One region of the Viridibacillus sp. FSL E2-0187 genome, then DNA from elsewhere that is predicted to be linked to it. Evidence: riboswitches for the same ligand, from Rfam matches in the RefSeq annotation. Region 1 holds a riboswitch; each other region holds the start of a gene.
What was found. A riboswitch is a leader RNA that binds a small molecule or an ion and turns the genes downstream of it on or off. The one in region 1 is predicted to bind S-adenosylmethionine.

Region 1 (10,596 bases):
CCTGAAAATGGCGACTCAGTAACATTGGATTTTGATATCAAAATGGAAGCCGACCATAACTTTGGTGAAGGATCAAAATTAACATATGCTTTACCAGGGATTTTTGCGAATATATCTGGATCTGGAAATGTAGGGTCAGTAGGTACTTTTACAATTGTAGATGGCGAAGTAGTCATTACATTTAATGGTTCGATTCGTGATGATGCGAATCAAGGGATTAAAATAGAGAACGCTAAATTTTCTGTTGGAGCGAAATATAGCGAGACTAATACGGATATAGAATATGAATTGAAATTACCAGGTCAAGAAATAATTAAATTGAATTTCAAACCTAAAACTGGGCAAGCGATTACCAAAAAAGGTACAGCTGAAAATGGGGGTAAGAGTAGTAATTCCATTGATTGGGTAGTCGATATCAACACCGAGTTAGCTAATTTAACTGAGGCTAATTTTACAGATAAGTTAGGTAGTGGCCACACGTACAAAAAGGATTCACTAAAAGTGATCGAGTTAAATGTAAATGCTAAAGGTGAAATTACGCCGGGAGAAGAAATTTCGTTTAGCTCAATACCTGACTATGCAGGAAAGAGTGAACTATTTCTTACTCTTCCAGACCCAAAAAAAGCTTATCGAGTGACGTATACAACAGATCTTGGAGAGACTGACAAGGGAGCAGAAAATTACACAAATACAGCTACAATTAATGGGAAAACTACAAATAGTAGCGTGAAAGTTGAATACGGTACACCTTTAGAAAAATCAGTTTCCCAAAATGGGGAATACGGTGCAAGTGCAGATTGGACTGTAAAATATAACTACAACCGTAAAACAATAGCGCAAAAAGACGCTATACTTAAGGACAAAATTACAGGAAACCATAAAATTGACAATGCGGCAGATGTAAAAGTTTATGACGAACAAGGTAATGCAATAGCTACCAACTTGTATAAAATAGAACTTGCAGCTGATGGTAAAGGTTATACATTAACGTTTAACCAAGAAGTAAAAGAACCTTATCAAATTAAGTATAAAACAGTTAGGACAGATTACTTACAAGACAGTGGTAAAGTAAGTAATGTTATAACAAGAGAAGATAATAAGAATGGTACAAATGGTAGTAATCAAGGAAGCTTTAAATACGGTAATCCTGCCATCGACAAAAAGGCTATAACTACGAACTATCAAGACAAAACAATGGATTGGGAAATCGTGGTGAACAAAGATTCATATTCTATGGAAAATATCACTATTACTGATACGTATGCTGGACAGGGTATGAAATATAAAAAAGGTTCATTGAAAGTAATTGGTTTAGATGAAAAAGACTATACATTTACAGATAAAGGCGCCGATGGATTTACTTTCACTGTAACAGGACCAATTACTGAATCATTCACTATCAAATATACAACAGATTATGAGATTAAAGACGCGGGTAGCAATGATAGAACATATAAAAATACCGCTAATATAAAGTGGGAAAGTGGAAGTAAGGAATATAGTTCTGAAGACTCAGCTGAGGCTTCTATTGATAATAAACAAACAGCGAATGGTTATAAAAACGGTGTTTACAATTATGAAACAAAAGAGTTTAAGTGGAGAGTAGGTATCAACTTCAACTTAAACACACTAAATGATGCTGTATTTAAAGATACATTACCAGAAGGACAAAAAGTAGATATAAAGAGTATCGTCGTACAACCGGTAATCGTTAATCCAAATGGTACTGTTACTCCGAATGGAAAACCGATTACACCAATTATTACTCCAAACGGAGACAATGCTTTTGTAATTGCTCTTGGCAAGATTACAGAGGCATATGAAATTACTTATACAACTATAGATGCAGATGGCATCTTCCCTGTAACAAATGGCAATGTGAAAATTAAAAATGAAGCTGAATTACTAGATGGAACAACTTCAAATGCTAAATGGAGCGATGAAGTAACAGTAGCTCATACAAATGAAACACTTACTAAAAATGGAGCAGGTTTCAATTCAACAGCTCGAATTGATTGGAATTTGAAACTAAACTACGGACAATCTAAATTGTCTAATGTAAAGATTGAAGATATTGTAGGAAAAGATGCTGATGGAAATCCAAACCAGCTTATCTTAGAAGATTCATTTAAAGTGTATGAAGTCTCTTTAACAGGAGAGATGAAAGCTGGAAATCCTGTTGAAACAAAAAATTTAGTAGATGGAATCTACACTGTAAATGTTGATAATACAGAAGGTAAATTTACACTTACTTTCGATCAACCAATTACAAAATCTTACTATATAGAATATCAATCAATTTTCTTAGGTGCACCTAATGAAGAAGTAAAAAACGAAGCAACACTAACTTATGATGGTATTAGTAATGGAACCAAAGAAGAAAAAGAGAAAAAATTCAATTATTGGTTCAGTGGATCTGGCTCTACAAAAAAAGTACCTTATCAGCTTAAAAAGGTAGATAACGTTACAGGTGATTTATTACCAGGAGCTAAATTCGCCCTATATAATAAAGATAATATTAAACTTACTGAAGGCGTAACAAATGAAGACGGTGAATTACTTTTTCCAGTTAAACTAGGAGAAGGAAAGTATTGGTTAAAAGAGGTTGAAGCTCCAAAAGGCTACTTGAAGAATAATCGTCAAGAGATTACATTAAAATACGATTCTTCAATTCCGGATTACGTACAAATATACACAGTTACAAACAAAAAAATACGCCAAGCAATCGAATTAACAAAAGTCGATGCACATGATGGTAAGCCGCTTGACGGCGTTGAGTTTGAACTTCATGTTAAAAATCAAGCAGGAGAATTTGATGTTGTTTCTGGCTATGAAAAATTAATAACTAAAAATGACGGTAAAATTTACGTTGATGGACTTGAACCGGGAGAATATCAGCTTATTGAAACAAAAGCTTTAGATGAATATTGGTTAGATAAAACACCAGTTGACTTTACAGTTGAAAAAAATCAAACAGAAGTTACCACACACACTGTAACTAACATTAAACAAGGTGAGTTAGAGGTTAAGAAAGTTGATGAAGCTGATGGCAAGCTCTTAGAAGGTGCTGAATTCAAACTTTACGTGGGGAATAACGAAGTTGCTACAGCAACAACTGGTAAAGATGGTATCGCGAAATTTACAAATGTAAAATACGGTACTTACACACTAAAAGAAACAAAAGCACCAGAGGGATATTTATTGGATGCATCTAGCGCTATTGTAAAAGATGGTATAAGTGTTGAAATCAAATCGTTTTCAACAAATGTTGGTGAGATTAAGAACAAAAAAATACTGAATGCCTTTAAATTAGTTAAAAAAGATGCAGATAGCCGAGCATTTCTTGAAGGTGCCAAGTTCAAATTATTATACAAAGATCAGGATGAAATAGTTAAAGATAAAGACGGTAATGAATTAAAAGATTTAACAACGAATGAAGATGGAGAAATCCAAATTGGAGATCTTCAACCTGGAGATTATCGCTTAGTTGAAACAAAAGCACCTGATTTTTATATACTAGACACAACAGAACATAATTTTAGTATTTCAAAAGATCAAATTACGTTTACAGAAGTACCTGTTACAAACAAACGTGGTAAAGGTAATATTGTTATCACAAAAGTGGATGCTGCTGATAATTCTATTTTTATAGACGGCGTAGAATTTGAACTATCCAATAAAGATGGTTCTATTAAAATGAAACAGACAACTGTAAATGGAATTGCAGAATTTAAAGATTTGCCATATGACAGCTACACTCTAAAAGAAACAAAAGCTCACACAGATTATATTCTTGATTCTACTGAAAAAACAGTTGTGCTTGATTCAGAAAAAGAAGCAGGAACAGATGGAAATACAAAAAAAGTAACGATTGAAAACAGTAAGACAAATCGCTCTGTTGAATTAACGAAGTATAATTCGAACAAAACCTTAAAACTTAAAGGAGCAATTTTCGAATTAAGAAAAGAAACAAGTGATGTAGATAAAGATGGCAATCCTGTGTTTGAAATTGTTACAGGAATAGATGTTGAAAAATTAACAACAGACGACAATGGTGAAATTAACTTAAAAGATTTACTAGTTGGGAAATATCAGCTTATCGAAACTAAAGCACCTACTGGTTATAAGTTAGACAAAACACCAGTAGAATTCGAAATTATTGAGAAACAGGAAAAAACTATACTAGTTGAAAAAACTAATATCAGAATTTCAACAGGTGGTGGCGGGGGTAACCCAGGAGAACCGGGTAACCCAGGAGAACCAGGTAACCCAGGAGAGCCAGGCAACCCAGGAGAACCAGGTAACCCAGGAGAGCCAGGCAACCCAGGTAAACCGGGCGAACCAGGTGAGCCGAGTAAACCAGGTAAACCGGGCAACACAAACAACAACAGCAACACAAATAAACCAAATGATCAAGAAACAACAGTTGAATCGGAAAGTTCAAACAAACCAAACGATTCTAACAATCCAAAGAAACCAAGTGATATCAAGGGTGCTAATGAAAGTAGTTCGCTACCTCAAACAGGGTCAGAGTATCAATTATGGACACTGCTTGTAGGGGGCGCAGCTATCTTACTCGGATCATGGATATTGTTTAACAGAAGAACTAAAAAAGCATAGTGAAAAAGGACTATTAATTGGTTTTATACCATTAATAGTCCTTTTATTATGTATTGAATAAGGGGAGTTTTTTTATTTATATAGTCTTTACTCATTCATTTTACGTCAAAAATGGCAGTTGCCACAAAATCACCACATTATTTAAGTCTTATGCCTTGTCTGATGGAAATCAATTCTTCTATGATGGTAGTTAGGAAGTCGAGTGGTGACAGGAGGAACTATGCGATGTTAAATGAGGCTATTGATTTTATAAAATTGTATTATTCGGAAACAGAGCGATCTGAAGAGGAATTAGTAAGACGTTTAACTGAAGTAGAACATGATATCCAAGAGAATGGATTTTATGAACATACAATAGATGAACTGAAATTTGGTGCACAAGTAGGTTGGCGTAATAGTAATAAATGTATTGGTCGTTTGTTTTGGCAAACGTTGCAAGTGCTTGATCAGCGCGAACTAACAAGTGAGCAAGACATTTTTCAAGGACTTCTAGAGCATATTGAATTTGCAACAAACGGTGGTCGAATCCGTCCGACGATTACAATTTTCTCTCAACGTAATGTACGTATTTGGAATCATCAATTAATCCGCTATGCTGGTTATGAAACGCCAGATGGCATTGTGGGAGATCCGGATTCGGTGGAGTTTACGAAGAAATGTGAGAAGCTTGGCTGGGAAGGACAAGGTGGTAGATTTGATATTTTACCACTTGTTATTCAAGTTGAAGAAAGAGAACCGCAATTATTCGATATTCCAGCAGAGTATATATTGGAAGTTCCAATCCGACACCCTGAGTTTGAGTGGTTTAAGGACCTTGGTCTGAAGTGGTATGCAGTACCGATGATTTCGAATATGAAATTAGAAGTTGGTGGTATTACATATGCAGCTGCTCCTTTTAATGGTTGGTATATGGGAACTGAAATTGGTGCACGTAATTTAGCGGATGACTATCGATATAATATGCTACCGACAATTGCAGAAAAGATGGGTTTAAATACAGTTTCAAATTCTTCTTTATGGAAAGACCGTGCGTTAGTTGAATTGAATGCGGCAGTTTTATATTCGTATAAAGAAGATGAAGTGAGCATTGTAGATCACCATACAGCAGCACAACAATTCAAACGCTTCGAATCCAATGAACAAAATGCAGGGCGTGACGTAACAGGGAATTGGACATGGCTTATTCCACCATTATCACCGGCTACAACGCATATATTCCATAAACCATATGACAATGAACGCAAAACACCAAATTATTTTTATCAGAAAGCGCCGTATTGATTTAGAAAAACGCAGGAAAATTATTGCAATTTTTAATGGATTGGCGTAACATGATTTTAATTACTACTAATTCAATAGGTTTTCTTATCAAGAGAGATGGAGGGACTGGCCCTGTGATATCTCAGCAACCGCTATTAAAGCAAGGTGCTACTTCCAGCAAGTTGATTAAAGACTTGATAGATGAGAATGGACTTACATACCAAGTCGATTTCTCTAAATGAAATAGAGAAATCGACTTTTTATTATCATGAAATAAATTTATAAAGCATATAATGAAAAGTTTCCTAAGAAAAAAATTTAACTCAAATACAAGTAAACCAATTTGAATTAAAGGTATAAATTGAGGGAGGAATATTGAATGAGTGCGATAACGCAAAAAGAACTTTTAACTACAATTTATGAAGAAATAGATCAAGGTTTTGATGAAATTGTTGGATGGAGGAGATATTTGCATGAGCATCCAGAGTTATCTTTTGAAGAATATGAAACTGCAAAATTTATTGCAGAAAAACTTGAGAGCTTCGGTTTAGAGGTGAAAAAAGGGATAGGAGGAAATGGTTTAATTGGTATTTTGAAAGGAGATCAAGCAGGTAAAACAATCGCTTTAAGAGCCGATTTTGATGCATTACCTATTACAGATTTAAAAGAAGTTGCATACAAATCTCAAAAAGAGGGTGTCATGCATGCATGTGGTCATGATGGACACACGACCGCATTACTTGCGACAGCGAAAACACTAAGTCATTACAGAGAGCATCTGCACGGTAATATCATTTTTATTTTCCAACATGCGGAGGAAAAACCTCCTGGTGGTGCGAAATTCATGATTGCAGAAGAAGTATTGAAGGATGTCGATTATGTATTTGGTGCGCATTTAGATTCAGGTTCACCTGTTGGAAAGGTATCTGTTGGGGATGGTTTTAAAATGGCTGCCGTTGATAAATTCGCGATTAAAATTCAAGGATTAGGAGGCCATGGTGCGAAACCACAGCAGTCCATCGACTCAATTGTTGTAGGTAGTGAAATCGTTGGAGCGTTGCAAAAAATTGTCAGTCGTCGCTTAAATCCATTTGATGCAGCGGTAGTGACAGTTGGTGTATTCCACGCAGGAAGTGCTTTTAATATTATTGCTGACTCGGCAATTATTGAAGGAACGGTTCGTACAATGACGGATGAAGTTCGTAATAAGGTAAAAGAAGAAATCTACTCAATCGTCAAAGGAGTAACGGAATCAGCACATGCAACATATGAAATTGATTATTTACATGGCTATCCAGCCCTTTACAATCATCCAACTGAAACAGAGCTTGTGAAAGAATTATTTGAAGTGGAATTCGGTACAGATTCTGTAATTGAATTTGAACCGTCAATGGGTGGAGAGGATTTCGCGTATTTTTTAAATGAAAAACCAGGTACTTATTTTAAAGCAGGCTCACGCAATGACGATGAACGAACTCATTTTGCACATCATCATCCGAAATTCGACTTTGATGAAAGAGCGTTATTAACAATAGAGAAAGCTTTTGTGAAAATCGTTTCACATTATTTATTTAAATAAGGGGATTTGAACATGACATTATCTTTTGATCACTTAGTACATTTTGTAGATGAACCAAAAGAAGTAATAACATTATTAAAAAATAAAGGAATTCACGCTGTTGAAGGAGGCGTTCATGAAGGGCGAGGAACGTACAATGCGCTTAGCTACTTTGATCTAAGTTATATAGAGTACCTTGGTACATACGATAGGGAGCTAGTAGCAGGGGCAGAACATTTACATCACAGTCTTATTGAAACAGTAGTAAATAACAAATTCAAAGAAGGTTTCGTAAGATTTGCAGCTCGCACAACGGATATTGAAGGGGTAGCAAAAAGTTTAAAAGAGCAAGGTTTATCAGTAAATGGTCCAGTACCAATGAACAGAAAACGACCAGATGGCAGTATTATTAGCTGGCAATTACTATACGTTGGAGAAGAAAATGACTCTCTTCAATTGCCATTTATTATTCAATGGGATGATAATGATGATAAGCGTAGACAGGAGCAAGTTGAAAAAGGAGTCATTGGAAAGCAACCAGAAAAGTTGGACTTTGCAGGTGTTACTTTTGCAGTCATAGATGCTGAAAAAACTGCTGAAAAATGGTCTCGATATTTAGGGTTAGAGGTTGCAGAAGCGTATGTCGATCCGGAGTTGAATGCTATTGTACAGGTTCTTACATTAGCTGGCGGTGACTTATACTTTGCTAGCCCTATTGGAGAGGGAGTTGTTGCAAAAGTATTAGCAGAACTAGGAGAATGTCCATTCCAAGTTAACTTCTCAGGAGCTAAAGAACCAGTCACATTTGATTTATTTAACGGTCGCTATCATTTTGAAAAGTAATTTATATAAATAATTGTATTTGTGTGGCTTAAAGTGGAGAAAAAATATCAAGCTAGCAGGTATAACGACAATAAGTATTAAAAGCTATTATGTAGTGTTCGAAACTATCTAATAGCTTTTTTTCTTTGGCTTGTTTTGTTGAGAGTATTAAGTTGGGGATGCATACCTTGCTTTTAGTAAAATAAAAAACTCCGAGCTAATGTAAGCTCGGAGTTTGCTCTATTTTTCGGGTGTAACATAACCTTCTTTTGCAGCATGCATACTAACTGCCACTAATAGCAGAACTGTAATGATGAATAGAATGATAGCTGTTGTCCAGCTATTGGTAATATCGTGAACATAGCCAAATAAAACAGGACCGATAGCAGCTAATAAATAACCAAGTGATTGAGCAGTACCAGATAATTCTGCTGCTTCATGAGCAGTACGTGTGCGCAATGAAAAATACATCATAGCTAAACTAAATGATGCACCACCTGCAAGTCCAAGTAAAATCATCCACAACACTGTTAAAGAGGTCCATCCAGCTAAAATACCTCCGAAGCCAATAAGATAAAGAACACCGAAAACTAAAACAAGAGGTCTTTGGTCTTTTCTACGACCTGCAATAATCGGAATCATAAATGTAGCAGGTAATTGTGAAAACTGCATAAATGAAAACATCCATCCAGCTGTATTTGCACTCATTCCTTGTGACTGCAACATTTCTGGAATCCAAGCAGCAGTTGTATAGAAAATGAGAGATTGGAGGCCCATTGCTAATGTAACTGTCCAGGTTAAAGGTGATTTCCAAAGAGGGACATGATCTCTATTAGTTTCTGAGTTATTAATTGATTCGGACTTTGCTTTACGAATTTGTGGAAGCCAAACAATAATAGCGATTATTGCTAAAATGACCCAAATACCTAGTGCAATTCTCCAACCGAGTTCTCCGCTAGCGAGCGGATAACTAATCCCAGCAGCAATGCTAGCCGATATATTCATTGAGACTGTGAATAACCCTGTTAATAATCCAACTTGTAAAGGGAATTTCAGTTTAATCAAACTTGGTAATAGAACATTTCCAAAAGCAATTGCCACACCGATTAGGGATGTACCTAATAACAGCATGGATGTCGTGCCTAATGACCGAGTGAGAATCCCTACAGCTAGTAATGCTGTTGAGAATAGTAAAGTACGTTCTATACCAAAGCGCTTTGAGAACTTTGGCGCTAATGGTGAAATAACGGCAAAAGCAAGTAAGGGAATCGTTGTGATAAATCCTGCTAATACATTTGAAATATGAAGGCCATCACGAATAAATGAAATGATTGGACCTACAGATGTTAAAGGAGCACGTAATGTAGAAGCGATGAAAATAATCCCAATTACAAGTAACCAAACATTACGATTCCATTTTATTTTGTTTTCACTTTGAACAGCTTGATTTGTTGCCAATTGTAACGCCTCCTATTACATATATTTATGAATCTTATAATATTTTAAACCCACTAATTGACAAAGGTTAATTATATCAAAGAAAATGGATAATTATAATAAGGTGATTCAAAATAAAATTGCCAATTTAATATGGGGGTATTGATGATGAGAACAGCGCAACAAATGATGGATTTAATCCTAGGTGTAGCGGAAAATGATGAGCGCGTACGTGCCGTTTGTATGAATGGTTCAAGAACAAATATTAATGTAAAAAAGGATCCCTTTCAAGATTTTGATATCGTTTATATTGTGACGGATATTAAATCAATTACTAATAATCCTCATTGGGTAGATATTTTTGGAGAGAGAATCATTATGCAAACGCCAGAAGATATGGTGTTGTTTCCACCTGAACTGGGCGGGCGCTATACATATTTGATGCAATTTTCAGATGGGAACCGAATAGATTTGATGCTTATCCCTGTCGAAGAACAAGAAGCATATTGTAAAGAAGATAGTTTAACTACTATTTTGTTAGATAAAGATGGTTCGCTTCCTAAACTCCCTCCACCAACAGACGTCAATTATTGGGTACAATGCCCAACAGAAGAACATTATAAGGATTGTTGCAATGAATTTTGGTGGGTTTCTACATATATTGCGAAAGGTTTATGGAGAAAAGAAATGCTCTATGCACAAGCACATTTTAATAATACGCGTGAAATGCTGATTCAAATGCTTTCATGGCAAGTCGGAGTGCAATCAGACTTTTCTAGAAGCGTTGGTAAAAATGGCAAGGACCTAGAGTATCTGTTACCAAAAGAAGTGTGGGAGCAGTTACTCGCAACATATAACAATGCTAGTTATGATTCAGCATGGCAAGCACTATTTACTAT
Region 2 (10,596 bases), 3.7 Mb from region 1:
AATTTTCACAACATCTTTTAAATCAGCAAACAATTTCTTTTGGATTGCCTCACGTAATCTTTCATGAGAATGATATTCGAATCTCTTTCCATTTCTTGCATAGGCCGAAATACGAATTAATATTTCTTCTCGGAATCCCCTCTTAGCATTTTCCGAAATACCTATTTGTTCTTCTATGGATCGCATTAGTTTTTCATCTGGATTCATTTCTTCTCCAGTAAGGAAATCTCGAATTTTATTTTTATTACAGTACGCTTCAACATTATCGAGGTAATTGTTCATTAATGTTTTTGCAGATTCTTCATACGAATAAACAAATGCTTTTTGAACTTCATTCTTGGCGATTTCATCGTATTCTCTTCTTGCAACTGCAATGTAATTTGTATATTTCTCTCGATCTTCTTGAGAAATCGAAGCATGTTGATCAAGTCCGTCTTTAAGTGAACGTAATACATCTAATGCGTTAATGGACGGTACTTCTTTTCGAATAATGGCAGAAGAAATTCGATTTATAATATAGCGTGGATCAATGCCATTCATACCTTCGTTTGGATACTCTTTTTTCAATTCCTCTACATCAACAGAATTATATCCTTCTACACTTTCTCCGTCATACATACGCATTTTTTTCACAAGATCAATACTTTGCTTTTTCGGTGTTTCAAGCCTAGTTAAGACGGAAAAGATTGCAGCGACTTTTAATGCATGAGGGGCAATATGAACATGCGCCATATCACTTTCATTAATCATTTTTTCGTAAATTCGTTCTTCCTGACTTACTTTTAAATTATAAGGAATAGGCATCACAATAATTCTTGAGTGAAGTGCCTCATTCTTTTTATTTGAAATAAAAGATCGATACTCAGTTTCGTTTGTATGAGCAACAATTAGCTCATCTGCACTAATTAATGCAAATCTACCCGCTTTAAAATTACCTTCTTGTGTTAATGATAATAAGTTCCACAAAAACTTTTCATCTAATTTAAGCATTTCTTGAAATTCCATCATGCCTCGATTTGCTTTGTTTAGTTCCCCATCAAAGCGGTAAGCACGAGGGTCTGATTCCGACCCGAATTCCGCAATCGTTGAAAAATCAATACTACCAGTTAAATCAGCAATGTCCTGTGATTTTGGATCAGAAGGTGTAAATGTCCCAATTCCCACACGTTTATCTTCTGAAAAGGTAATACGTTCAATCATCACATTTTCAATAAGGCCATCATATTCTTTTTCAAGTCTCATCGTGTTTAAAGGAGATAAATTACCCTCTATACGTATACCATACTCTTCATAAAAATCTTTACGCAAATGATGTGGAATTAGGTGGAGTGGGTCTTCATGCATCGGACATCCTTTTATTGCGTATACCGCGCCTTCATCAGTACGTGAATATTGCTCCAGTCCTCGCTTTAGCAAAGTCACAATTGTCGATTTCCCCCCACTTACAGGTCCCATTAGTAATAAAATCCGTTTGCGAACATCCAATCTTCGTGCCGCAGGGTGAAAGTATTCCTCTACCAATCGTTCAATTGCTGATTCGAGCCCAAAAATTTCTTGTCCAAAAAAGTTAAATAATTTTTGTCCGTCTCTTTCTTCTAATCCAGAGCTTTTAATCATATTATACACACGTGAATGGGCTGTTTGAGCGACTTCCGGCCTTTCTTTCACAATGTTTAAGTAATCCGCAAAAGAGCCTTCCCACTTAAGCCTGTTTTCTTCTTCACGATAAACCTTAAACTTACTTAAAATGTCTATAGCCTTCCCTCCATTCTTAGCCTGATTTATAACATAGTATGAAATTAGACAAATAATGATACCCATTAATGAGTCATTGTTAAGGATTCTTCTTTAAGGAAATCTTGAAGTAGCTCATGGAGCATGCATTCAACTGGTTAAAGTGTCATTAATCCTACTAAAGACCAATTTTATAGTTGTCAGCAGTTTTACCTATTCTGCTATTCCTTCTAAAAAAATTGTGAATGTCAATATGTCATTATGAAACTCCCTATATAACAAACATATAATGTACTGTAACAACTTCGGAGGTGATTACACTGATTCATACGGTTAAACCAGGTGAAACACTGTTTCAACTTTCTAGAGATTATCGCACGCCGCTATCCGCAATTATAAGCGCGAATCCATCTATCAATCCAAATGTACTTTATATTGGCCAACCTATTGTTATTCCAGGTTTTCCTGATCCTAATACAATTCCATATCAAATTGATGTTTCACTCAACAATCGTTGGCTTAGATTATATAAAGATGGTATTTTACAAAAGCAATATCCTATTGCGGTTGGAAAAATGTTAACCAATACACCTGTAGGAAATTTTATTATCATTAATAAAGCACCTAACCCAGGAGGCCCATTTGGAACGATGTGGATGAGCTTATCAAAAGATACGTATGGAATTCACGGTACAGATGATCCAAGTTCAATTGGTAAAGCCGTATCGCACGGCTGTATTCGCATGCATAATGAAGATGTAGAAGAGCTAGCTAGTATTATTCCGATTGGGACTGCGGTTTTTATACATCCGTAATAGTAAAAAGGACTACCCACACTAGTCATTATTAGCTGACTTTGTAGGTAGTCCTTATTTTAAAGTCTATTTATCCCAAACATCTTTAGCGATACGTACAACATGTCGTAATTTTTCCCATTGCTGTTCTTCCGTTAATAGATTACCTTCTTCAGTAGAGGCAAAACCACATTGTGGACTTAAGCAAAGCTGATCGATGTTCACATATTCCGTTGCTTCTTCGATTCTTCCTTTAATTTCAGCTTCATCTTCGAGTTCAGAAGTCTTGGAAGTAATCAATCCCAAAACGACATGTTGATCTTTTATGAATCGTAATGGTTTAAAATCTCCGGATCTTTCATTATCAAATTCTAAGAAAAAGGCATCCACATTCACACGTGAAAACAATTCTTTTGCGATCGGTTCATATGCCCCTTGATATAACCAAGAAGATTTAAAATTCCCGCGACAAATATGAATCGTAATCGACATATCTTCAGGCTTATTTGCTAGTGCTTCAACAGTAATATCAGCAAACTTTTTCACTAATTCATCTGGATCAAATCCCTTTTCTTTTATCTTATCTCGAAAAACATCACTGAACAAAGCTCCCCAGCTTGTGTCATCTAATTGTAAATAGCGGCATCCAGCTTCGTAAAAAGTTTGAATCGCATCTTGATATACTTTAACAATATCTTTAGCCACATCATCAAGTGAAGCATATGAAGGATTACTTAAATACGGTTCGCTTCCAACTACACCTGAGTAAAAAATCATATTAGGTCCTGGGATTGTAATTTTCGCAACATGCTCACCAGCAATACTCTTCAAATACTTAAAGTCTTCTAAAAATGGATGGTCTTTTGGGAAATTTAATTTCGAATCGACCGTATATGCCTCCGCTTTTTTCATAGCCCCATTAAAAGCCCCAGAAATGTCTACTTCATAAACACGAATCCCCTCAATCGCTCTGATAAAGTCTAAATGCCACCATCTTCTTCTAAATTCACCATCTGTTACAGCAGATAGACCGACTTCTTTTTGCTTTTCAACTAGCTTAGCAATTTCTATATCCTCAATTAAACGTAATTCTTCTTTAGTTATCTGACCTTGTTGATATTGTGCTCTTGCATCTTTAAGTACTTGTGGACGAAGAAAGCTCCCTACATGGTCTGCTCGAAATGGTGCTTTAGTTATTGTGTTAGTCAAAATGGACAACCCCTCTAAAGTTAAATTTATGTTTTTTACTAGATTTTCGGGGTATAAAAAAACCCCTTCTAAAAAAAGAAGAGATTGGCTTCATAGCTATTTACTCTTCTTATCTTCAAGCGTTACGCTTCTGGAATTAGCACAGTGCAAAAAAAAGTCTGTTGCTGAGATATCAAAGGGCCAGTCCCTCCATCTCTCTATATAAGAAAGTTACATATTTTTAATTACTTGTTATCAATCTACATGCATATCCATAGATTGTCAATATTTACATGTTAAATATTGTTTATTAAGTAGATTTGAAATTAGTCATATACTTTATTTAAATCTATTGATATTAATAGTTTAGGCTACCGCATAATAAAACAATGCCAGGTCTCTATACTAGACCTGGCATTGTTTTATTAATGTAGATTAAGTTTTTCTTCTACTTTCCGACAGACTTCATCTGCGGATAGGCCCGCCGCTTCAATGATTGCACCTTGAATGGACGTATCGTGAATGCCCAGTGCATTATTGTCCAACCCTGTAATGACACAACAATCTACACCCGTTGCATCTGATTCACGTTTCAGTTCAACGATTTCATATCCCTTTGCAAGCAAAGCCTCTGATACATTCGTTAATGATTGCTCTACACCGATTATCGACATAGTAGGGTTCACCTCCTAGTTGATAAGTTGTCCGTTTCTGCTTATATTTATGTATGCAATTTCAACTAAAACAAAGACAAAACCCATAATAAGATATCTAGTATAAGTAGTGTCGATGACATTGGTCCATAAAATAAAAAAAACGCACATCTTAAAAGATGTACGTTTCTTCCGCTATCTATAATTACCCTCTTCTTCCGCCTCTTCCACCGCGTTTAGACTCGGTGCTGCGTTTTAGAGTAGATAAGTTATCTTCACTTGATTTTAAGAATTTAGCCATCTTATCTTCAAAAGTTTCCTTCGGTTGGAAATTGCCTCGTTGGCGATTATCCTTCTGACGATAAGGGCGCTTCGTATAAGAAGACGTACTTTCAACAGGTTTATCAATCGCTTTTTTAATAGATAAGGCAATTTTTCCTTCTTTTTCGCTTAGGACTTTTACTTCTACTTGATCCCCTACTTTAAGATGTTCATTAATATCTTTTACGTAAGCTTCTGCAACTTCACTAATGTGCACTAGTCCCGTCACCTTATCTGGCAACTCAACAAACGCACCAAAATTTGTAATTCCTGTAACTTTACCTTGTACCTTACTACCAATTTCTACTGACAATCCATTTCCTCCTAATAAATACTATACTTTATTATATCAAATTTTATTTTTCACGCCAGTCTTCCGTTATATAATTTAATATCAACAATATATTCAATTTAATACTCATGACTTAGGTAGTATCGTTGACTGGGTGGCTTGCACCTTTAGATTTATAAAAAAACCGCGTAATAGAGGATATTGATGATATGTTCAGAATATATAAGTGAAGGCGAAAGTCCATTTTTGGGAGGAGGAAATGAGTAATGTCAAAGAGAGTATTATTGTTAGCTGGAGATGCCGTTGAAGCTTTGGAGATTTATTATCCATATTTTCGTTGTCTTGAAGAGGGCTATGATGTGCAAATAGCTGCTCCATCGAAGAAAAACTTACAAACGGTCGTTCATGATTTTATTGGTTGGGATACTTATACTGAGAGTAAAGGATACCTTATTGAATCTCATTTGGCGTTTGAGGATGTACAGCCTGAAGAGTATGATGGATTGATTATCCCTGGAGGAAGAGCTCCTGAATACATTCGATTAAATGAAAATGTTCCAAAGATCGTCGCTCATTTCTTTGAGGCAAATAAACCTGTTGCAGCAATTTGCCATGCTAGTCTCATTTTAACAACTGTTTCTCAATACTTAAAAGGTCGCGAATTAACGGCTTATATCGCTTGTAAACCAGATGTAGAAGCCACGGGAGCAACTTATATTGAAGATCCTCTTCATGTTCAAGGAAACCTCATTTCCGGACATGCTTGGCCTGATCTACCAGGATTTATGAGGGAATTCATTAAACAACTAAATTAATACGATTTGTTCATAAAAATAAACAAAAGAACGTATCCAAAATAATTTAAATTATTTTGGATACGTTTTTTGATAGCTACTAACTCACTTCCTCATAAACCTCATTCTAATCATTTGTTCATTGGATTCATTCTGAATATGATGACCTTTTTTAGTGTGTTCTACCACACTTATTCTTCCTGCATTATTATGTTTTCATTCGTTTCACAAAATATACTTTTTGTAATTGCGATATTTTTTATTTCAAAAATACTTTTTATAATCCCTTCTATCAAAAGCTTAATTTAATTTTTTTTAAAAAAAGAGGTATTTATATTGCTATAGCAGCCTAAAACACCATGTAGGATGAACTTTCCACTTCATTCCTTCATGTATTAAAAACAAATTCTTGTCCATTCTAATATCTCAAGGAGGTGAAAGTTATGGCTTCAAATAATCGAAGTTCTAATAAACTTGAAGTACCAGGTGTTCAACAAGCAGTTGATCAAATGAAATATGAAATTGCACAAGAATTTGGTGTACAACTTGGTGGAGAAGCTTCTTCTCGCGCAAACGGCTCAGTTGGTGGAGAAATCACTAAACGACTAGTTCAAATGGCTGAAAACCAAGTAAAAGGCAAATCTGGACAATAAAAATCCAAAGTATGAAGGTAGAGTTATCATGCTCTACCTTTTTACTTTGGATTTAAAATCAGCTATTTAAATTAGTGATTTTCATGATTTTCCCCTTTAAAAGACCTTCTAACTTTTTGTTTCCTTTACTATCAATAATAACGAACATATAAAAATTATTAACTATTCGTAGAAGATTTTAAAATTGTAACTTTCTTAGAAGTTACTTGCTTCTCTAATGTGTAATCTGCATGGTCTTCACGAATAAAACTCATAGCTAATGCCCCAAAAATTGCGGCAATACCAATTGCAAAAAAGTTATACTGAGGTTGAAGATTAAAAGTTAATAGAATACCCATATAAGTTGGAGCAACAATGGAACCGATACGTCCAAATGCCATTGTGCTACCTAGTGCAGCCGCGCGAACATCGACAGAATAGAATTCAGCTACATATGCATTAGACATGTTTTGTAAACCAAGTGAAGCAGCACCAATAATAATAATTAGTCCATATGCAAGATAAATATTTTTTGAAAATCCAATAAGTGTAAGTGACACAGCTCCAACTAAATAAAGCGGGATAAGGACACGTTTGAAACCAAGGAATTTAATGAGGTTACCAAATATCATTGTTCCAGCAATTGACCCGAATTGTAGTGCTACAATAAACATAAGACTCGATTTTAAGTCATAGCCTGCATTCATCATTAATGTTGGAAGCCATGTATTTAATGAATACATTAAGATAAATGTACAAAAGCATGATAACCAAAACATCATCGTACTTAAACCCAGTTTGTTTTTGAACAGATCACGTACTGGTGACTTTTGAATTTTTTCCTGTTCGACATATGCAAATTGAACATCTTTAGGAAGCAACGGCTCTATTTTTTGAAGGACAATAACAAGACCTTTTGTATCCTTTTGTTGAATTAAAGAATTAATAGATTCTGGAATGATACGTACAATAAAAGGTAATATAAGCAATGGTAAACCAGCGATCCAATAAACAGGTTGCCAACCAAATTTTTCGAGTAATACTTGTCCGCTAAATGAGGCAAGCATCGCACCTACTGAGTAACCACAAAAAATTAATGAAATAATGGCAGCACGGTGTTTTGTTGGCGCATATTCTGAAATTAAAGCAGCGATATTTGGCATAACGCCACCAAATCCTAACCCTGCAATAACTCGACAAATTACAAATAATAGAGGCGTTGGTGCGAATCCAGATAATAATGTAAAGAGGCTAAAAATAAGGGTTGTTAAAATAATAATGCGTTTTCTTCCGAAACGATCTGAATACAACCCGAATAAAACAGCACCAATTGCAGTTCCCATTGTTGTATAACTACTAATTGAACCCGCTACTATATTAGACAGCCCCCATTCTGCTTTTAACATAGGGATAGTCGCACCATAAATGACAACATCATAGCCGTCGAACATCATAATAAAAAACAAACAAATAATTAAAATATAATGAAAACCTTTTAATTTACTCTGATTAACTATCTCAATGGGGTTGACTGTATTCACTGTATACCTCCTATATCCATTTAATTCAAGGTATATGGCTATCATCTTTAGAAAGAAAATAAAAGATTTTCAGTTAAAGGTGATAGCTTTTAATCTATTTCTAATTATTTATTATTCTACATTCCCACAAACTGATTACATGCTTGCAAAAACATGGATTATCGCCAAATTTCATCTGCTATTTCTTTAACAAAGTGAAGTTTACGCCATTGTTGTTCTTCTGTTAAAATATTGCCTTCTTCTGTGGATGAAAAGCCGCATTGTGGACTTAAACAAAGTTGTTCAAGTGGTACATAAGTCGCCGCTTCTGCAATACGCTCTTTAATATATTCTTTATCTTCTAATTCACCTGACTTAGATGTTACTAAGCCTAAAACAATTTTTAAATCTTTACGGTTAACATATTTTAATGGTTCAAAACTTCCTGAACGCTCATCGTCAAATTCTAGGAATAAACCATCTACATTTAAACCTCCGAAAATTACTTCAGAAGCATAATCATAGCCGCCACTTGAGAAATAATTAGACTTATAGTTACCACGGCAAATATGCATTGTTACAACTAAATCTTCTGGTTTATGGGCAAGGGATTCATTTATCATACGTTGTAATACTTTTAATTCTTCAGCTGGTTCTAAACTACGATCACGTAGCTTGTTGTGTCCTTCTTCTGAGAAAAAATCCGCCCAAGCAGTATCATCTAATTGTAAGTAACGGCAACCAGCATCATAAAATGCTTGGATTACTTTTTGATAAGTTAAAATCGTATCTTGTTGAAACTTTTCTCGGTCTTCGTACTTTTCGAATTCTATATCAGCGCGGCATAAAAGCATGTTTGGACTTGGAATCGTTTGTTTCACACTTACTTCACCAGCATGCTCTTTTAAAAATTTGAAATGCTCTACAAATGGATGTGTTGAAAAATCGATATCTCCAACAACACGGATACCACCTTTACGAGTCTCCATTTTATGGAATTTAAGGCCAGTTTCTTTTGCGTATAATTCTATGCCATCAAGCTCGCCTAAAAAATCAAAATGCCACCAGCTTCTACGGAATTCACCGTCTGTAACCCCTAATACACCATTTTCTTTTTGCTTTTCAATAACTCTGATAATCTCTTTATTTTCTACATTTGTTAATTCTTCATATGTAATTGTCCCTGATTTATATTGTTTACGTGCCTGTATTAACTTTGTAGGGCGTAATAAGCTTCCTACATGATCATAACGAAATGGAGCAGTTGTAGTTTTTACTGTCATAGTTTGTATCTCCTTTTATTTGTGATGTAAGGAAAGTGTAGCATGATAATATTGTTAGCATATAACACTTAAAAAGTATCTCTAGTTATAGCTTTAAACTATAACTAGACTTGTTCTCCAACGCACTAAACTAGACAACTATTATACTGACAATAATCATTTAAGCTCGCTTTATCTATATAAATTCAAGAAAAGCAGAAGGTATAGATATGCAATAATGCACTTCTATACCTTCTGCTTTTTGTATTTCTAACATTGCTTAGTGATAGATTTACTTCAATTCCAACCACGCGATACTGCTTCAAAATGTATCGCATGTTGAAATATACCACATAAGAAATGGATTTATCTAAACATAATTAATCATACATTTGAAAAAAACTACCTCAATATTTGTGAGTGTATTATTACAAGTATAATCAATAAAACAAAAAAGCCATTTCCGAAGAAAGAGGCTTTTTGTGAAAATTAAATATGCTATTCCCTTACGCTCTATACCTTACAGCCAAGCCTTTTAAGAATTTACGTGCGAAATTATCGCCACACTCTTTATAATTTCTATGCCCGGGTTTTCTAAAGATAGCACCTAATTCGCCTTTTGAAACAGCTATACCGCCATCATCAAGGATATCCAACATATCTTCTGTTGTTAATTGTAGTGCTACTTTTAATTTTTTCAGAAGCATATTATTCACATGATCCTTAGTTGTTTCAGGAGCTTTTGGTTGCCCTGGTTTTGCTTCCTGTTTTCCTCTTTTGAAAGTAATGAAGCCATTTAAAAATGACTCTAACATTTTATAATCACATTTTATCTGATCGTCATTTTCTTCTACGTTAACTTCATCATCGAATTCATCTTTTGTTTTTGTCAGTATCTTTGGTACTTCTTCTCTTGTTACTTCCATACCACCAAGTTTAAATATTTCTACCATATCTCTATTTTTTATATCTAGAGCGTATCTTGTTCTAATTAAAATATCATTGTTATCCATTAATAATGCACCTCATAATTGCTTTTTTTCTTTGTCGCTTCAGCAGTTTGATTGTCCTTAAAGAATCTTAACACGTATATACACAACGTTGTTAGTAGTACCTGAAAAAAATTCTATTTCTATCAATTAGCTTTAGGAGTCGACATCTAAATTTACATCACCTATTCAGAAGAGCGATAAAGACATACTGCTCTACAAGTGAGTGTATGCACTCTTACAATCTCTATTTTCACAAGAAATAATGTTTATTTCAAGTTGTGTCGATATCTCTTTTTTACATCTTAGAAATTTCAGTAGAACTTAGTACTCGTACATTATCTTCTCACTCACAAATTTTTCTATACTACCCATTAGTTATTTTAATAAAAAAAGACCATAGATTATTTCAAATCC
Region 3 (10,596 bases), 1.8 Mb from region 1:
AAAGCAAATAAGTTCAGCCAGATAAGTAAATCTGGTGGTCGTAGAGCTACTAGTACCACAGCTATTCCAATAACTGTAGTCACATAGAAACTTGCCTTTTTAATCTGTGCGTCTGAAGCAGTTGGTTTTATATAGTTTAAGTAAATATCTTTTACAACAGTTGAACTTACTAAAATAAGTAAAGCATTGACCGTAGACATGATTGCTGCCATAGGAGCAGCAAGTACAATTCCTGCTAAATAAGGTGGTAATACTTTTAAAGTCAGTAAAGGCATCACTTTATCACCTATTTCTACCCCTGGTAGTACAGGACGTGCTAGTACACCAATTAAATGCATGCCAAACATAACTGTAGCCAGTGCAATTGTGCCAATAATAATGGCTGAATGCATGCCTTTTGAGTTTTTATATGACATGGCACGAACCGCAATTTGAGGTAAGCCTATAACACCTATCCCAATTAAAATCCAAAATGTCGATACGTATAATGGCGTTAAACTACGATCTGCACCATAAGGAGATACAAGATTCGGATTTTCAGCGACTAAATCACTCATTATATTTGAAATTCCACCACCAGCAATAACCGTTGCGACAAGTAAAATGACTGTCCCAATGACCATTACTGAACCTTGTACTGCATCCGTTAATGCGACTGCACGGAAACCGCCAATAATCACATATATTAATACAGCACCTGCAAAGATAAACAATGCAGCTGAATAGTTTAAGCCGGTTAATGACTCTATTAATCGCGCTCCACCAATCCACTGTGCAGCCATGGAAGCAAATAAAAATAGAATTATACTAACTGCAGATACTATGACAACCGTTTTGCTTTGATATCGTTCACGTAAAAAATCAATTAGTGTGATTGCTTGATATTTACGAGCAATAATTGCAAATTTTTTACCGAGAATCATTAGAACGAAATAACCTGCTGGTAACTGGGCCATCGCCAAAAGTACCCAACCTAGGCCAGTATTGTAGGCAACACCTGGTCCGCCAATAAAGCTACCTGCACTACCGTAAGTGGCCATCATTGTCATCGCTAGTAAGAAGCCACCCATTTCACGTCCGCCAAGGAAATATTCTTGCAAGAACGAATTTGATTGCATGACTTGGCGATTTGCCCATATCCCAATTCCAAATATAAGTACAAGAAAAACAACTAATGGAATAATTACTTGCCAATGTATCATTTGTGTTCACTCTCCTCATCGTCAAATGACACTTCTGTGAAGAGGAATTTAATAACAAAAACTATCAGGATGACCATGAAAATAGTACCTGCAATACAGCTATAGAAAAACCATGCTGGAAAACCAAATACATATGTATAAGAAGAAGGATCTCCTGAGCCCATCCCATAAGCAAAGCCAAACCAAATACTGAAGTTGATGATTACAAGAATCACCCCAATGATAGCTTCCCGATGCGCAATTTTAAATCGCTTATCATTCATATAACAATCTCCTTTATGACAAATCACAACATATCAAAAATAAGTTGCTTTAATAATAATACGTTCTCGTTTAAAAAATTGAAAGTATAGAGTTTAGTTTACATAATAATATTATGTAAACTAAAAAATATTGATATAATAATACCTATTTATATATTTAATGGATATATTTACATAAATAGTATTTTTGGAATCAAAAAAGGAGGATTAGCTAAGAAAAAACATCACTTGCAGTGACAAGATGTTAAGGAAAATATAAGTAAAACACATATAAAAAACGCCTCTAAGTTAACTTTCTAACTTGGAGGCGCTTTAAAACTTAAAGTACGCTTAATTTATCATCTTTTAAATCACTGATGAACATACAACCGGGTCCGTGGGTAATCATAATAGCTGGTTTACTTTCCATCGCTACTGCTTGAGGTGTAACGCCACAAGCCCAAAATACTGGTACCTCGTCTTCTTTGATTGTTACAGCATCTCCAAAATCAGGCATATTCACATCTGTGATCCCAATTTGGCTTGGATCGCCAATATGAACTGGGGCACCATGAACATCTGGGAAGCGAGAAGTAATTTGTACAGCTCGGATTGCGTCAGCATGTTTCATAGGACGCATACTAACAACCATTGGGCCTTCAAAAATACCTGCTTTTTCGCATGGGATATTCGTTTTATACATAGGTACATTACAACCTTCTTCAATATGTCTTACTGGAATTCCACTTGCAAGTAGTGGCGTTTCAAAAGTAAAGCTACATCCTAATAGAAAACAAACCATATCATCTTCCCAATAATCTGTAACATCGGTTACTTCTTCAGTGAAAACACCATCACGATATATTCGATATCTCGGTATATCTTTGCGAATATCTGAACCAGGAGCAATAGAGTTAGGTGTAAATGACCCAATATCGGATACATCCACTAGTGGGCAAGATTTGGGATTGCGTTGACAGAACAACAAGAAATCATACGCATATTCTTTCTTTAAAATCACTAAGTTTGCTTGTGTATAGCCTTTAGCCATTCCCGCTGTTGGTCCTGTCAGTTCACCATTTCGAATTAATTTTCGAATAGCAGTTGGAGCCATTGTATCGAATTGTGTCATCATATTTCCCCACTTTCTTTACTAGCTAAATAGTTTAGGTAATTCGACAATAAGTGTTCGAACGCTAAGTACAGCCATAACGACTACAACAAAAATACCAGGAATCGTTAACCACATCGGATGCTTATAGTTCCCAACAACATCTTTTTTATATGCTGCGATTAATAACGTACCAAGTGCAAGCGGTAAGATTATTGCATTGATTGCCCCTACTAAAACTAGAATTTTCACAGGTTTACCAACGAATGCAAATGTGATAGTTGATACCACGATAAAGCCAATAATAACCCAGTTATGATACTTTTCAATCATTGGGTGGAATGAACGAATAAATGATACAGATGTATATGCAGCACCGACTACAGAAGTAATCGCAGCTGCCCACATAATAACACCAAACATACGATAACCAATTTCACCTGCAGCTAATTTAAAGACAGAAGCAGGTGGGTTAGCAGGGTCAATTGCCAAACCTTGATGTACTACACCTAATACCGCTAAGAATAGTGCTACACGCATAATACCAGTAGCAGCAATACCTGTTACTGAACTTTTCGTTACATCAGGTAAAGATTCTACTCCTTTAACTCCTGCATCTAGTAAACGGTGGCCACCGGCGAAAACAATGTACCCACCAACTGTCCCACCAACTAAAGTTACGATTGAAAGGATATCCAGTTTTTCTGGTGTAAATGTATTTGCTAATGCATCACCAACTGGTGGCGATGTTGTAAAAGCAACATACATCATAAGTAAAATCATGATAAAGCCAGCTGCTTGTGCAACCTTATCCATCGCTTTACCTGCTTCTTTTACAAGAAAAATGAAAATTGCAAATACTGCACTAATAACTGCGCCCATAATCGGATCCAAGCCGAGCATAGCATTCAATCCTAGACCAGCTCCAGCAACGTTTCCGATATTAAAAGCTAGTCCACCAATAACAATCATGATGGCTAATACAAGACCTAAACCAGGAAGTACTTTGTTGGCAATTTCTTGACCACGCATACCTGATACTGCGATGATACGCCATACATTCATTTGAGCGAAGACATCTAAAATAAGTGAAACTAGAATAACAAAGGCAAAACTAGCTCCTAATTGTTGTGTAAAGACCGTCGTTTGTGTTAAAAACCCTGGTCCAATCGATGATGTTGCCATTAGGAAGGCAGCTCCTAATAAGACGCTACGTCCTACTTTCTTTCTGCCTTGTCCTTGATCTAAGCTAACCTTTGTCATATGAAAACCCCTTTTTATACGTGAAATGCTTGAACGTTGATGTTATTTTTCTCCAATGTGTTTCGTATATATTTTGCAAATGCAAGTGCATGTATTCCATCCCCATGGATACAAACAGTATCTGCTCGTAATAATACTTTCGTTTGTTGTTGAGACTCAATATAACCTTCTTTGACCATCGTTACGACTTGATTTACAGACTGTTCCTCGTCTGTTACTAAAGCATCTGATTGTGTGCGTGAAGTAAGTGAACCATCCGCTTGATATGTACGATCAGAAAATACTTCATGAGCTGTTTGAAGACCAAGTTTTTCTCCTGCCTTCGTTAACTCACTTCCAGCTAATCCGAATAATACAAGCTCAGGTGAGACATCATATACAGCTTGTGCAATAGCTTCAGATAATGCCTGATCTTTCGCAGCCATATTATATAATGCTCCATGAGGTTTTACGTGCTGCATTTTCTCGCCGAATGTTGATAAAAACCCTTGTAGTGCACCAATTTGATATACGATCATGTCATAGCCTTCTTGAGGAGTAATTTGCATTGGGCGACGTCCGAAGCCATTTAAATCAGGCAAACCAGGATGAGCACCAATTTTTACACCTTTAGCTATAGCCATTTTAACTGTTTCCCTCATCACTGTTGGGTCTCCTGCATGGAAACCACATGCTACATTAGCTGAAGTAATATAATTTAAAATTTCTTCTTGTTCCCCTAGTTTGTATTGACCAAAACTTTCTCCTAAATCGCAATTCAAGTCTACACGAAACATTTTCTCAGCCCCTTACTAATTCAAAATTGATTTAATGTCAGTTTTTCTAACACAAAATTTATATTATCACTAAATCATTATTCTGAAAACATTTATTTTTGAACTTTCTCACAATAATGAATTATCAATTGTAAATAACTTACTTGTCATTTACTATTATCTATCTATATGATTATATTGTTTAATATGCAAAATGAGGGGTTGTACGTTATGGGAGAAGAATTTAAACACGTGAAATTTAAACCTTTGGGTGATTCAGCAGTAATGGTTCAGATTGGGAATACAATTGATCCATCAAACTGCACTATTTTACAAAATTTAGCATCATTACTTGAAGAACAGCCATTTGAAGGGTTTATAGAAGCTGTTCCAGCATATACAAATATTACAATTTACTACAATCCATATACACTTTTTAAGGTTAATGGAAATGTAACATCATATAGCTTTGTATGTCGGTATGTACAACAACTGATTACTCAAATGACAACAGTTAAACAACACACGCAAAGAGTAGTTGAAATACCCGTTGTCTATGGTGGTGAATATGGTCCAGACTTAGAATATGTGGCCGAAATTAATGGTTTAACGACAGATGAAGTCATTCAGTTACATAGTGCAAATGATTGTCTTGTTTATATGCTTGGTTTTGCACCTGGTTTTGCTTTTATGGGAGGCATGAATGAAGCTATAGCAACACCTCGAAAAGAAACACCTAGACTTGCCATTCCTGCACTTTCGGTTGGGATTGCAGGCAAACAAACAGGAATTTACCCATTTGAAACACCTGGTGGCTGGCAAATCATCGGTCGTACGCCACTCGATTTATTTTTACCAAATGAAACACCACCTTCCCTATTGCAAGCAGGTGATTGTATTCGCTTTAAACCAATATCTGAAAAAGAATACAAACAATTGAAGGAGACAAGATCATGACAGTTACAGTCGTTAAACCAGGTTTATTAACTACCATTCAAGATCTAGGGAGATTCGGGTCACAAAAATATGGAGTCATCGTTAGTGGTGCTATGGATGCTTATTCATTAAGAATTGCGAATATTCTTGTAGGTAACTTAGAAAGTGAAGCCGTACTTGAGGTTTCATTATTTGGGACTGTATTACAATTTAATGATGACCATCTTATTGCACTAACAGGTGGAGATTTAACAGCAACGATTAATAATGAGCCTGCACCACTTTGGCGTCCATTTATAGTGAAAAAAGGAGACTTATTAAAGTTTAAAAGAGCCCACAAAGGTTGTCGTGCTTATGTAAGCTTTGCTGGCGGTATTCAAGTTCCTATTATAATGAATAGTAAAAGTACATATTTAAAGGCGGGAATGGGCGGATTTGAAGGTAGAGCATTGCAAAAGCAGGATGAAATAAATATCGGACCTTATACTAAAAGTAATAAAGAAATACATCAATATGCAATACAACTAGTAGGTCCTGCTTCTTGGTCTGTAAATTACAACGAATTAATCTCTTTAAAGCAACAGCAAACAATACGTGTGATGCCTGGTACAGAGTGGGATAGTTTTACCACTGAAAGTCAGCATTGCTTAACAAACAACCCTTACACGCTTTCTACAGAAGCTGATCGTATGGGGTACCGCTTTGAGGGGCCAGCGTTATCATTGACAGAGAAATTCGAATTATTATCAGAGGCTGTGACCTTTGGAACAGTTCAAATCCCACCAAGTGGTAAACCGATCATTTTAATGGCCGATCGTCAAACAACTGGTGGTTATCCGAAAATGGTTCAAGTCATCACAGCTGATTTAGCTAGTCTTGCACAGTTACAAACAGGCGCTAAAATCCGATTCAAGCTCGTAACATTAGAGGAAGCTCAACAAGCATTAATAGCTAAAGAGCAAAAAATAAAAACTATCGCTACTGCTATTCGCTGTTCTGCAAAGCTTTCTTAACATGTAAAAAGTTTTGTCCAACAAAAATATAGAAGAACAAAGAGAAAGAGCATGTTTTGAATGAAGATTATTCAAAACATGCTCTTATTATTTTTATATCTTTGTATATTTACTTATAACTTTAAAGTCATAAATAAACTATTCGGATCCTCAATGTAATTAGAAAAAGGCTTACAATATTGAAACCCTTTTTTCAAATACAGCCTCTTAGCAGGTTCATAAACCTCCATTGAACCTGTTTCTAAACTTAATCGCTTATATCCACGGTACCTAGCCACTTCAATAATATGCTCAAGAATACTTCTTGCAACGCCTTTCCGTAAATATAATGATGCAGTACTCATTTATTTTATTTCACCATGGTGTGCATCCAGTTCTTTTAGTGCTCCGCAACCTGCTAATGCGCCTTCTTTCCATGCACTACAGAAAGTAATCTCTGGTTTTTTTATTCCTCGATATTTAACTCATGTATACTTTCTGGTGGAGAATTTAGTGCCATACCTTGGAGATGCTCCTCCAGTAACGCCTTAACGTCATCACCTGATAAATCATCAATTCTAATATCCAAAGAATACACCTCTCAGTTTCTATTATTCATTTGCAAGTACATTCAAGGTACGTACTTAAGGCAGGATAGCAAATGAGCGAACTGGGAAGCCAGAAGCCTTTTCAGGTTTAGGTACGATGTTAAAGATGACAGCCCCTTTTGCGGGTAGCTGGTCTAGATTAGTTAGCAACTCTACTTGATATGTATCTTGTTCCAATACATATAGTTCACCTAGTAATGCATTGTTTTGACGGTATAAAATGCTAGAATCCGTATCAAAAGTTTCATGTCCTACTGCTTTAATATGACGCTCTTCAAACAAGAATTTTAGCGCATCAACCGACCATCCTGGTGCATGTGGATTTCCCTCAGCATCAAAGTTATTGAATGCTTCAACATTAGGCCAGCGTTTGCTCCAATCCGTACGAAGAGCAACAAATGTACCCGCTTCAATTTCACCGTGTTCGGCTTCGAATTTCAAAATATCTTCAACTGAAATCGTGAAATCATGATTCTCTGCTGCATCTTTTGAATGATCTATTACAATGAGCGGCAATGCAAGTTCTTTTAACTCTAATTCTTCTAAATAACGAGCATCACGAACAAAGTGAATAGGTGCATCTAAATGTGTTCCATATTGTCCAGCAAACGAGAAATTTTGAGCAAAAAAACCATCATCATGTGAAAATAAAGTTGTTTTTTCCAACCCATTGAATGCGTTGAAACGGGGTGTTTCTGCTCCAAAAGTATGTGTTAAATCGATCCATTTCTTTTCTTTTAACGTTTGTAGTGCATTGATTAATTCTGTTGACATATCCATCACCTCATCATTTTTTTGAACAAAAAAACCTCTTCTTGATAAGAAGAGGTTGACGATACGTCCATGCACTCTTCTTATCTTCAAGCATACGCTTCTGGAATTAGCACGGTACATCGTCCGTTGCTGAGATTTCACAGGGCCAGTCCCTCCACCTCTCTGGATAAGAAAAAAGTTATTTTGTTGATTCTTAATTTACAACTATAGAAATCTATTGTCAATAAAAATTTAGAAAATTCTTTATAATATATGATTTTTATAATCAATTATGATAGCTTTCTTCTACAATAATAGTGTAATATGCGCTCTAGCCTTGTTTGATGCCAAATGGCCAAATGCTAACCGCCTACTATCAAGAGGCTTTGTAAAGGGCACTGAGCCACTCTCAGTGCACGTTTAGCTGAAACTGACTTAGTTGATCCTCAAAACTATAAAAATCTCGCGATAGCCGGCTACAATTTATATAATATATTTGTTAAGTTCTTACTACTATAAGAAGCAAAACTAAATACTAAATAAATTAGATAATAAACAAACGTTTTGAATAAAAATTATAAAAAAAGTCACCCCAGCGTATTGGGTGACCTTTTGTCTAGCTTTCTATATATAACACTTCCCTAAATTCTCGATACATACAATTCATGTAATTTTGCGGAAAATTCATCTGTCGGTAATGGCTTACTAAAGTAATATCCTTGTGCAAAGTCACATAGGTTTTCACGGACGATATATAATTCATCTTCCGTCTCTACCCCTTCAGCAACCACCTGCATACTTAATGCATGTGCTAATTTGATAATAGCAGTCACCATTGCGACATTACTAAGCCCTGATTTTAAACCATGGATGAACGATTGATCGATTTTCAATACATCAATTGGAAACTGTTTTAAATAGCTTAGAGAGGAGTATCCTGTTCCAAAGTCATCAATAGCGATGATTACACCTAGAGCTTTTATTTGATTAAACGTTTCAATTAATTCCTCTGTTTGATGCATTAAGCTCATTTCGGTAATTTCCAACTCTAAATTTTTTGCTGGTAAACCTGTATCTTGTAATACTGCACGTAAATTGTACACAAAATTTCTTTCCTTCAAATGAATAGGCGAAATATTAACTGAAATACGAATATCAAACCCATATTCATCAAGCCACTTCTTCATTTGTTTACAAGCCCTTTTCAATGTCCATTCACCAATAGAACTAATCAATCCACACTCTTCTGCAAAAGGGATAAACTTAGCTGGAGAAATAAAACCGTAATCCTTATCATACCAACGAATTAAAGCTTCCATTCCGTTTAATTGATTTGTTTTTAAATCGATTTTCGGTTGATAATATAGTTGAATTTCATCTTGCTTAATAGCATGACGGAGTTTTGTTTCTAGCAGCAGGAATTGATTATGAGTACTATTCATCGTATTTTCATACTGTATGTAATTGCTAGCTCTATTCTTTTTAGCTTCTAGCAAGGCCACATTCGCAAACTTTATTAAGTCCTCGGGTGTATCTGCACCAGCTAGACTTGAGCTTATACCGATACTAATAGAAGAATAGAATTCAAATTGTTCAATCAAAAAACTATCTTCAAAATTAGCCATTATTTGATGTGCCTTCCAAATAGCATGTTCATTATTCTTCAATATGATCGCAAATTTATCACCACTATAGCGAAACAGTGATTTTTCGTCGATACCTAATCTTTTCAAGCGAGTCGCTACTTCAATTAGAAATAAATCACCTGTTAAATGCCCTAATCCATCATTAATACTCTTAAAACGGTCGATATCTATCATTAAGAGTGATAATGAAAAGCCTTCTTTATGTACATTTTTGAATTGATCTGCTAAACATATATTCAACTTTCTCCGGTTATATAAACCCGTCAATTCGTCATGATAAGCAAAGAATTTTAGTTTTTTTATATTTTTTTGTTCCGTTACATCTGTTCGAATCGACACATATTGATAAAGTTTACCTTTATCATTCAAAAAAGGTATTATCGTTGTTTGTACCCAATATAAACTACCATCTTTTGCGCGGTTACAAATATCACCACGCCATATTTTTCCGCTACCAATTGTACGCCACAATTCTTTGAAAAAGGCTTTAGGATGATGGCCAGAGTTCAACAAACGGTGATCTTGCCCAATTAACTCATCTTTACTGTATTTTGAAATGGTACAAAAATGATTATTTACAAATGTAATGATACCTCTATTATCTGTTATTGCGACGATAATAGATTGGTCCAATGCATGTTGAATATCTATTAATTGTTGTACTGAATACGCATCATTATGTAGGCTAAGATCTGTCGTTTGACTATAATCTTGGTCCATATGACCTCACTCCTAATCAGTTCGGCATAATTCGAGCAATTTCTCTCTTGTTACTATTTTATCACAACCAATATAAGGCTATTATTCAAATTAAAACAAAAGGTAAAAAGTCCTAATTAGAAAAAGCTATGAAACAATACAAGTCAAAGGGAGAAATTCCTATTATCAAATTTTTACACCATTCATATAGTTTTTATAGTAGTTGTGACATATTTTTTCTACAGTATATAGGTTTTTCGCTGTAAAATAATTCAAATACAGGAATTATAAAATGCAATAATCCGAAAAATTTGGCTAGTTCGATTGTCAGGAACGAATAAATGAAAAAGAAATTTAGTGAGCTACTTTTTTTCAATTACTATTAAAAA

Region 2: linked by a shared signal. The riboswitch ahead of MHH85_RS00440 (5-methyltetrahydropteroyltriglutamate--homocysteine S-methyltransferase) and the one ahead of MHH85_RS18415 (M20 metallopeptidase family protein) in region 1 are both predicted to bind S-adenosylmethionine.
Region 3: linked by a shared signal. The riboswitch ahead of MHH85_RS09605 (cyclase family protein) and the one ahead of MHH85_RS18415 (M20 metallopeptidase family protein) in region 1 are both predicted to bind S-adenosylmethionine.

The regions. Positions count from the first base shown of each region.
Region 1 covers NZ_JBBOVG010000001.1:3,793,852-3,804,447, reverse strand. Annotated here, with positions in the region: gene MHH85_RS18425 (SpaA isopeptide-forming pilin-related protein) at 1-4,620, shown strand, start outside; gene MHH85_RS18420 (nitric oxide synthase oxygenase) at 4,846-5,901, shown strand; SAM riboswitch class I at 5,983-6,088, shown strand; gene MHH85_RS18415 (M20 metallopeptidase family protein) at 6,260-7,459, shown strand; gene MHH85_RS18410 (VOC family protein) at 7,472-8,281, shown strand; gene MHH85_RS18405 (CynX/NimT family MFS transporter) at 8,501-9,718, opposite strand; gene MHH85_RS18400 (aminoglycoside 6-adenylyltransferase) at 9,866-10,596, shown strand, end outside.
Region 2 covers NZ_JBBOVG010000001.1:105,029-115,624, reverse strand. Annotated here, with positions in the region: gene MHH85_RS00450 (PrkA family serine protein kinase) at 1-1,755, opposite strand, end outside; gene MHH85_RS00445 (L,D-transpeptidase family protein) at 2,055-2,549, shown strand; gene MHH85_RS00440 (5-methyltetrahydropteroyltriglutamate--homocysteine S-methyltransferase) at 2,616-3,737, opposite strand; SAM riboswitch class I at 3,844-3,945, opposite strand; gene MHH85_RS00435 (YkuS family protein) at 4,142-4,390, opposite strand; gene MHH85_RS00430 (S1 domain-containing RNA-binding protein) at 4,575-5,003, opposite strand; gene MHH85_RS00425 (DJ-1/PfpI family protein) at 5,249-5,797, shown strand; gene MHH85_RS00420 (alpha/beta-type small acid-soluble spore protein) at 6,220-6,429, shown strand; gene MHH85_RS00415 (MFS transporter) at 6,588-7,949, opposite strand; gene MHH85_RS00410 (5-methyltetrahydropteroyltriglutamate--homocysteine S-methyltransferase) at 8,108-9,211, opposite strand; gene MHH85_RS00405 (YehS family protein) at 9,697-10,203, opposite strand.
Region 3 covers NZ_JBBOVG010000001.1:1,977,741-1,988,336, forward strand. Annotated here, with positions in the region: gene panF (sodium/pantothenate symporter) at 1-1,199, opposite strand, end outside; gene MHH85_RS09570 (YhdT family protein) at 1,199-1,465, opposite strand; gene MHH85_RS09575 (putative hydro-lyase) at 1,785-2,576, opposite strand; gene MHH85_RS09580 (NRAMP family divalent metal transporter) at 2,598-3,818, opposite strand; gene MHH85_RS09585 (LamB/YcsF family protein) at 3,833-4,594, opposite strand; gene pxpB (5-oxoprolinase subunit PxpB) at 4,805-5,530, shown strand; gene MHH85_RS09595 (5-oxoprolinase subunit C family protein) at 5,527-6,522, shown strand; partial or broken gene MHH85_RS09600 (GNAT family N-acetyltransferase) at 6,636-7,090, opposite strand; gene MHH85_RS09605 (cyclase family protein) at 7,146-7,883, opposite strand; SAM riboswitch class I at 7,961-8,056, opposite strand; gene MHH85_RS09610 (putative bifunctional diguanylate cyclase/phosphodiesterase) at 8,504-10,228, opposite strand.